Linked DNA regions of Syntrophobacter fumaroxidans MPOB. The protein of the gene in region 2 interacts with the protein of the main gene of each other region in a pairwise test. Links are inferred from orthologs where the notes say so. Each region holds a gene or a part of one and is shown on either strand. Other genes may lie near its edges.

The links. The genes of interacting proteins can lie anywhere in the genome.
Region 1: the proteins of SFUM_RS20275 (region 2) and SFUM_RS12365 interact in binary tests that used the Escherichia coli proteins (3 or more experiments, as listed by UniProt). The link is inferred for Syntrophobacter fumaroxidans MPOB from one-to-one orthologs.

What each region holds. Positions count from the first base shown.
Region 1 is NC_008554.1:2,950,498-2,954,239, forward strand. The notes cover bases 1-3,000. They hold SFUM_RS12365 (ATP-binding cassette domain-containing protein), read left to right. Parts: upstream 1-600; coding sequence 601-2,400; downstream 2,401-3,000. Other genes in these bases: SFUM_RS12360 (HlyD family secretion protein), read left to right, coding at 1-601; SFUM_RS12370 (ABC transporter permease), read left to right, coding at 2,397-3,000. In the rest of the region: more of SFUM_RS12370, read left to right, coding at 3,001-3,560; SFUM_RS12375 (ABC transporter permease), read left to right, coding at 3,570-3,742. UniProt on the Escherichia coli protein: Part of the ABC transporter complex YbhFSR that could be involved in efflux of cefoperazone. Probably responsible for energy coupling to the transport system.
Region 2 is NC_008554.1:4,785,831-4,790,188, forward strand. The notes cover bases 827-3,700. They hold SFUM_RS20275 (electron transfer flavoprotein subunit beta/FixA family protein), read right to left. Parts: upstream 2,714-3,700; coding sequence 1,940-2,713; downstream 827-1,939. Other genes in these bases: SFUM_RS20265 (adenine nucleotide alpha hydrolase family protein), read right to left, coding at 827-954; SFUM_RS20270 (electron transfer flavoprotein subunit alpha/FixB family protein), read right to left, coding at 965-1,924; SFUM_RS20280 (acyl-CoA dehydrogenase), read right to left, coding at 2,735-3,700. Outside these bases: more of SFUM_RS20265, read right to left, coding at 1-826; more of SFUM_RS20280, read right to left, coding at 3,701-3,874; SFUM_RS20285 (4-hydroxyphenylacetate 3-hydroxylase N-terminal domain-containing protein), read right to left, coding at 4,019-4,358. UniProt on the Escherichia coli protein: Required for anaerobic carnitine reduction. May bring reductant to CaiA.

The DNA of each region.
Region 1 (3,742 bases), 1.8 Mb from region 2 along the record:
AGAAGCGGAAACGGCCAGGTACAACGCGGAAACGGCACAGGCGCAACACAAGTCGGCTCAGGAAACACTGGCGCTTGCCCTGGAAGGGCCGCGCATCGAGGACGTCGAATCCGCCAAGGCAACGTTGCAGGCGCTCGAAGCGGAATACGCCCTGGCCTTGAAGCAGCTTGCCGACGCCTCTCTGTACGCTCCGGCGGACGGCATCATCCAGAACCGAATCCTGGAACCCGGCGATATGGTCACGCCCCAAAAACCGGTTTACACCCTCGCCCTGACGGAACCTCTGTGGGTCCGGGCCTACGCTTCCGAATCGGACCTCGGCAAGCTCCGGCCCGGCATGATTGCCGAGGTGACCACGGACAGTTACCCGGGCAAGCGTTACCGCGGATGGATCGGTTTCATCTCGCCCACGGCCCAGTTCACCCCCAAGACCGTGGAGACCCTGGAAATACGGACCAGTCTGGTGTACCAGGTGCGCGTCTTCGTCTGCAACCCGCAGGACGAGCTTCGGCTGGGAATGCCCGCCACCGTCACGGTCCCTTTGAACCGCGCCTCGACCCCGGAAAAATCCGTCCCCGAGGATCCCTGCAAGGAACCCTGATGCCCACAGGAGAGGCTCGACAGAGTGCGGGCATGACCTCACCGCTCACCGTCCTCGAAGTCAAGGACGTCACCAAGCACTTTCGCTCGGGCCGCCGGACGATCACGGCCCTGGACGGCGTGACGGTCGCGATGCGGAGCGGCCTTATCACGGGCCTCATCGGGCCCGACGGCGCGGGCAAGACGACCCTGATGCGGCTTGCCGCCGGCTTGCTCCTGGCGGACCGGGGCACGATCCGGGTCCTGGGCCTGGACGCCGCCGCGGAACCGTTGGCGGTCCAGGCCGCCATCGGATACATGCCTCAGCGTTTCGGACTCTACGAGGATCTCAGCGTCCAGGAAAACCTCGACCTGTATGCCGATCTTCAGGGCGTGACGCACCAGGAACGACCCGAGCGCTACCGGGAACTGATGCGCATGACTGGGCTTGCATCCTTTACCGGAAGGCTTGCGGGAGCGCTCTCGGGCGGCATGAAACAGAAACTGGGCCTTGCCTGTACTCTCGTGCGCCCCCCGCGGCTGCTCCTGCTCGACGAACCGACGGTGGGCGTGGACCCGGTTTCCCGGCGCGAGCTGTGGTCCATCGTGCACCGGCTGGTGAAGGAAGAGGGCATGAGCGTCCTTTTGAGCACGGCCTACCTGGATGAGGCCGAAAGGTGCAACGAGGTGATCGTGCTGCACGAAGGGCGTGTGCTGGGGCAGGCCCCCCCGAAGGAATTCAGCGCGAAGCTCAGCGGGCACGCTTACCAAGTGAGCGCTCCCGGGGCGCGCAAACGGAGCGTGCAGGCAAAGCTGGCCGCGGGTTCGGGAGTGGTGGACGCCGTGATCCAGGAGGAAAACGTGCGGCTGGTCATGGACTCGCAGACCTTTCCGGACATCGGGAGAATCCTCCCCGGCCTCCACGAAGTCTCGCTGCAGCCGGTTCCGTCCCGATTCGAGGACAGCTTCATCGCCATGCTCCGCACACGGCGTTCCGAGGAAGAGACCGGCAGGCGTCAAGGTTCGACGGCACCCGTCGTTGAACCGCAATCGCAGCCCACGGATTCCGTCATCGAGGTGCGCAACATCGAACGCCGCTTCGGCGATTTCTACGCGGTCAGGAACGTGAGCTTCGACGTGAATCGGGGAGAAGTCTTCGGGTTGCTCGGGGCCAACGGCGCAGGGAAGTCCACCACGTTCCGGATGCTTTGCGGCCTGCTTCCGGCAAGCGGGGGAAGCCTGCGCGTCGCCGGGCTCGACTTGCGCCGCGCCGCCGCCAACGCCCGTTCCCGGATCGGGTACATGTCGCAGAAGTTCTCCCTTTACGGCAGCTTGAGCGTGCTGCAGAATTTGCAGTTTTTCAGCAGCGTCTACGGCCTTTCGGGAACCGTGAGGACCGAGCGGATCGGGGAGGCACTCGAGCAGTTCGAACTGGGACGCGTGGCGGACACCGTCAGTGCCGATCTGCCGCTCGGCTACAAACAGCGCCTGGCGATGGCCTGCGCCGTCATGCACGCACCCGAGATCCTTTTCCTGGATGAACCGACTTCCGGCGTCGACCCGCTCGCCCGCCGCGAATTCTGGCACCGCATCAACCTGTTTGCCGAATCGGGAGTCACCGTGCTGGTGACCACACATTTCATGGAAGAGGCGGAATACTGCGACCGGCTGGCGATCATGGCGGCCGGTGAAATTCTGGCCCTCGGAACCCCTCGGGAAATCAGGGAAAAAGCTCGCTCCGCGGATCGCCCCACGCCCAGCATGGAAGATGCCTTCATCAGCCTCATAGAAAGCAAAGACCGGGACGGAGGCGCGGCATGAATGCGGTCGATACGGACACATTCCCGGACCGGTCGCCGCGCGGCGGCAAAAGCATGCGCCTTCGAGGGTTGATCCGCAAGGAGTTCCTCCAGATCGTGCGTGACCCGAGCAGTATCGGTATCGCCTTCCTGATGCCTCTGGTGCTGTTGTTCATATTCGGCTATGGGGTGTCCCTGGACGCCCGGGACGTTCCCATCGCCCTCGTGGTGGAACAACCGAACGCGGACACCTCAGCGCTGACCGGTTCCTTTTTCGGATCGCCCTACTTCAAGCCGGTCCCGATGTTCGGCATGCACGAAGCCGTGCGCGAGCTCATGTCCCACCGGGTGGACGGAATCGTTCATCTGCGCGAAGATTTTTCGAAACGGCTGCGGCAGCCGGGCGGAGCATCGATCCAGGTGATCGTCAACGGTATGGACGCCAACACGGCAAGGCTCATTGCAGGCTACGTGGAAGGCGCCTGGGGAGGCTGGCTGGAACGCCGGGCCGTCGAAACCGGGACGGTCCTGCCCATGCCCGTTCAGGTCGAACACCGGGTGTGGTTCAATCCCGAGATTCGGAGCCAGAACTTCCTGGTGCCGGGGCTGGTCGCCGTGATCATGGCCCTGATCGGGGCCTTGCTGACCGCGCTGGTGATTTCGCGCGAATGGGAACGGGGAACCATGGAAGCGCTCCTGATCAGCCCGGTTTCCATGGGTGAAATACTGCTCGGCAAGCTCATCCCCTATTTCCTGCTCGGCATGGGCGGAATGATTCTCTCGGTGGCCATGGCGGTATTCCTGTTCGACGTCCCTCTGCGCGGCTCGATCTGGGTGCTGTTCGTCACGTCTTCCCTGTTCCTCCTCGCCATGCTCGGCATGGGGTTGTTGATTTCGACCGTGGCCAAGAGTCAGTTCGTGGCAAGCCAGGCCGCCATCATCGGCACGTTTCTGCCGGCCTTCCTGCTCTCCGGCTTCATCTTCGATATCGGCAGCATGCCGCCGGTCGTCCGGACCATCACCAGGCTTTTCGCCGCGAGATATTTCGTGGCCATTCTCCAAACCCTCTTTCTCGCAGGCAACGTGTGGTCGGTGATCCTGCCGAACGCGTTTGCCCTGCTCGTGATGGCCGCCTTTTTCCTGGGGCTGACCCGGCGCAGATCCCGCAAGCGACTCGAATAGGAGACCGGCATGTGGAAAAGAATCCATGCCCTGACGATCAAGGAATTCCTGGCCCTGCTCAAAGACAGGAAAAGCAGGGTCGTGATCATCATCCCGCCGCTCATCCAGCTTTTCGTCTTCAGCTATGCCGCGACCTACGACCTGAAGGAAGTCCCGTTTGCCGTGTACAACGAAGACACCGG
Region 2 (4,358 bases):
GCCGAAAAGATCTCCGATGATCCCATACTCGGTTTCAATCCCCTCCGAAGCCGCTCCGAAGCCCTGCATGCCGGAAAGGACGCATCCATCATCGTCTCGATTCGGAGCGCACGGCCGGCGGGACACGCCCACGGCGATGAGAAGGTCCGGCCTGATCGACGTTGAGGGCGCACAGCCCCGCGAATCCTTGATCGATTGTGAAAGGGCGCCGACCATCGATTTGAATCCTTCGGCATCACCGGCCTGCCGTGCTTTCCGAAGTGTTCCGGTTTTTTTGCGGCGGAGCAGGTTTCCGGCCGTCGCCGTATCTCGCGCACCGTCACACACAGGACGGGAAAATGAAGCGAATTGCGTCGCAGGGTCGGTCCGGTCCCGGGTGAAGGGCCGGCACACCGCGCCGTTAAGGGCGACGCCTGCAATCCGTGGCGGTGCGGTGCAGATGATCCTGCGCACTTCACCCCCTCCGAAGAGCAGGTGTTGCAGAAGCGAAAATGCGAGGCTCCCATCGAATTGAAAACTCTCGCAGTCTCCCTGGAACGACACGTCGAGGTGAGCCGCGATGTGGGTGATGAGCTTCCGGCCGCGCGGCGTACCTCCAACCACGAACACCTGGCGGTCTTCGGTGCGCGTACTGTCCGCCCTGAAATAGTAAGGGGACGTCACCCGGACAATGTCGGGACAGCTCACGCAAACGCTGCGCCTGCCGCTCACCAGGGTGATGTGACGCTCGGAAACGGGCCGGTTCCCGGCCGTGTGTGGACCCCGCTCGGGCGGAGACCGCCACCCGGGCCATTCGCTTGCCCGGCCGCCGAGCACATTGCCGTTCGAAACCGCCCCCTTATCGACAAAGACGACCTGGCAGCCCTCCTTGGCCAGGAAGAAGGCGGCCGTGATTCCCGGAGCTCCCGGGCCCACAATGATCGCCGCAAATCTGCCTTCGATCGGATAGCGCATGGTGCCCGCCTCAGTGTTTCAGGGTTTTCTTGAGCTCGTCGATGAGGATCGGGACGACCTGGTAGAGGTCCCCCACGATGCCGTAATCGGCGGCCTCGAAGATGGGCGCGTTTTCATCCTTGTTGATGGCAAGGATCACCCTGCTGTCCCGGATTCCGGTCACGTGCTGGATCTGGCCGGACACACCCACTCCCACGTAGAGCTGCGGTTTGATCTTTTTGCCCGAGATGCCCAGGTAGACCTCCTCGGGCAGCCAGCGCAACTCCTCGGCGACGGGCCGCGAACAGGCGAGCTCGCCCCCGAGGGCGTCCGCAAGGTCGCGGGCAAGCTTCACATCCTCCTTCTTCTCGATCCCGCGGCCCACGCAGACCACGATCTTGGCCTCCGTGACGTCCACGCTCCCTCGCGCCGCGGGCGTGCGATGGAGCACCTTGACGGGCGAGGAGGGCGCTGCGGCCAGCGAGCGGATGGTTCCTTTTGCGTCGTCCTCGCCGGCCGGGGCCGGCTCGAACGCCCGCGCCGCAATCGTGGCCATTTGCGGGCGCGTGGTGCAAACCACCTTCTGCACCCCCGCGCCTCCGTACATCAGCCGTTCCATGACCAGGCGCCCGCTCCCCGCGTCCACCTCGAACCCCGCGCAGTTGCTGCACAGCCCCGTATCGAGCCGCGCCGAAAGCCGCGCGGCCATTTCCTTGCCCCGCTGCGTGGCCCCGATCAGGATCACGTCCGGTTCCTCTTGTGCGGCCGCCTGCGCCAGAACGGGGACATAGGCTTCCAGTCCCTGGTCCGGGGCGAGCCCCGGCAGCACGAACACCTCCCGCGCGCCGTGCGCCAGGTAGCGCCGCGCAAGCTCCTCGTCCGGGGCAAACGCGACCGGATGCACGCCCAGCTGTTCGGCCACCTTCCTCCCCGCGCACAAAAGCTCCAGGGTGTGCTCGGCTCCTTCGGCGAAAACCCAGATTCCTGCCATTTTCTCACCACTCCTTCAACCGATCGCGCCTTCCTTCAAGAGAGCGTCGACCACCGAGCGAATCTCCTCGGCTCCCGCCCCGAATCTCAGGCGCTTGCGTTCCATCGTGGCCGCGACCACCCCCATGGTCTTCAACCGTTCGGCCGGCATGCCTCCCAGCCGCTCCGGCGTGAGCTGTTCCACCGGCTTTTTGGCCGCTCCCAGGACCTGTTTCAGGCTCGGAATGCGCGGCGTGTTGATGTCCGGCAAAACCGTGATCAGCCCGGGCAGCGGGACGGACACCACCTCGATGCCCTCCTCGAGCTTGCGTTCGGCGATTACCCTGTTCTCCCCCTCCACGTACGTGAGCTTGTTCACGTAGGTTGCGCACGCGATGCCAAGCTTCTCGGCGAGGGCGGGCCCCACTTGCTGTGCGTACAGATCGCTTGAGCCTTCCCCGCACAGGATCAGGTCGAACTCGACAAACGATCCGATGGCTGCGGCCAGCAATCCGGTCGTCCGGGCCGGTTCCAGGTCGGCAAAAGATGGATCGTTGACGAAAACGGCCCGGTCCGGACCCCGGGAAAGAACGTCCTTGAGGCAGTTCTTTGCCGAGGCCGGAGCCACCGTCACGGCCGTCACGCTCGCTCCGTGCTGTTCCTGCAGGCGCATCGCCTCCTCCACCGCGTTGCGGTCGTAGGGGCTGATCTTAAAAGCCGCGCGTTCCAGGAGCAGCTTGCGGTTGGGGGCGTCCACCCGGATGTCCGCCTCGTCGATTACCCATTTGAAGCACGCGATAACCTTGAGCATGGCTTGCCCTTCCCGTTTCCATCAGCGCAGAATACTGCCCGAGATCACCATGCGCATGACCTCCGAGGTGCCCTCGTAGATCTCGGTGATCTTGGCGTCGCGGTACAGCCGCTCCACCTTGTGACCCTTGATGAACCCGATGCCCCCGTGGATCTGGATCGCCCGGTTGGTCTGCCGCGCCGCCGTCTCCGCCGCGTGCAGCTTGGCCATGGCCGCCTCCTTGCTGTAGGGCAGCCCCTGGTCGTAACACCAGGCGGCGTGGTAGGTCAGAAACCGCGAGGCCTCGACCTCCGTGGCCATGTCGGCCAGCATCCACTGGATGGCCTGGAAGGAGCTGATGGGCTTTCCGAACTGGACCCGCTCCTTGGAATAGTGAATGGACTCATCCAGGGCCGCCTGAGCGATCCCCAACGCCTGCGCCGCGATCCCGATGCGCCCGCCGTCCAGGGTCATCATGGCGATCTTGAACCCCTGGCCTTCTCCTCCCAGCAGGTTCCCCTTCGGAATACGACAGTTTTTCAAGACCACCTCGGAGGTCAGCGCCCCGCGGATCCCCATCTTGTTCAAGTGCTCCCCGGGCTTGATCCCCGACGTGTCCGCCGGCACAATGAACGCGCTCAGACCCTTGGGCCCCTTGGACTTGTCCGTGCTCGCAAAAATGATGAACACCCCCGCCACCGGTGCGTTGGAAATGAACATCTTCGTGCCGTTCAACACATAGGAGTCTCCGTCGAGCACCGCGGTCGTGCTCCCCGCGGCCACATCCGTGCCCGCCCCCGGTTCGGTCAGCGCAAACGAGCCCAGAATCTGCCCCTTGCACAGCGGGGTCAGCCACTTTTGCTTCTGCTCCTCGGTCCCGAACTTGAACAGGGGAAAGCTCGCCAGAGAGGTCTGGCATTCGAGAGTGAATCCCGTTGCCGCGCACGCCCGCGATAGCTCTTCGACCACAATCGTGTAGGTCAGGTAGTCGGCCCCCGCCCCCCCGTACTGCGTCGGGTAGGGAATGCCGCACCAGTCCTGCTCGGCCAGGCGCTTGATGTTTTCCATCGGAAAACGCGGCTCCATGTCCACTTCCTCGGCGATGGGCTCCACGTACTTTTGACAAAACTCCCGGACTCCGGCCCTCACCAGTTCCTGTTCTTCCGTCAGTTTGAAATGCATGATCCGCTCCCCTCGGTAATTGGATTCCGAAACGTTGACGGGACAACCCTTCAACCCGGACATTGAGGACTGCGGGCGGGGCGGCGCTGCACTGCGCCCCGCCCGAGTGGTACAATCCCTTCGGTTCTTTTCCGGCCGATCCCGCTATTTCTTCTTTTCGGGTTCGGGCACTTCCTCGGTGATGCCCGCGATTTTGCGCGCGTAGTCGGCGAATTCATTGACCGGCGTGAAGGCCCTGACCACCAGCTTCGCCCCGTCGGGCGAGCCTCCGCCGTGCATGCAGCCCGGCACTCCCGCCCCCAGGGTCAGCCATTCCGAGAGCCGGGCCGCCCGCGCCCTCGTCTCCGCGCTGAACTTCGCGCTGGCCTGCAGCGCCTTGCGCACCAGGTGACCGTACTTGGGGTCGTTGAAATCTTTGGAGGATGGAAAACATCCGGTTTCCACCACCCCGCCTCCGATGTCCTGGCACAGTCGCTTGGTCTCG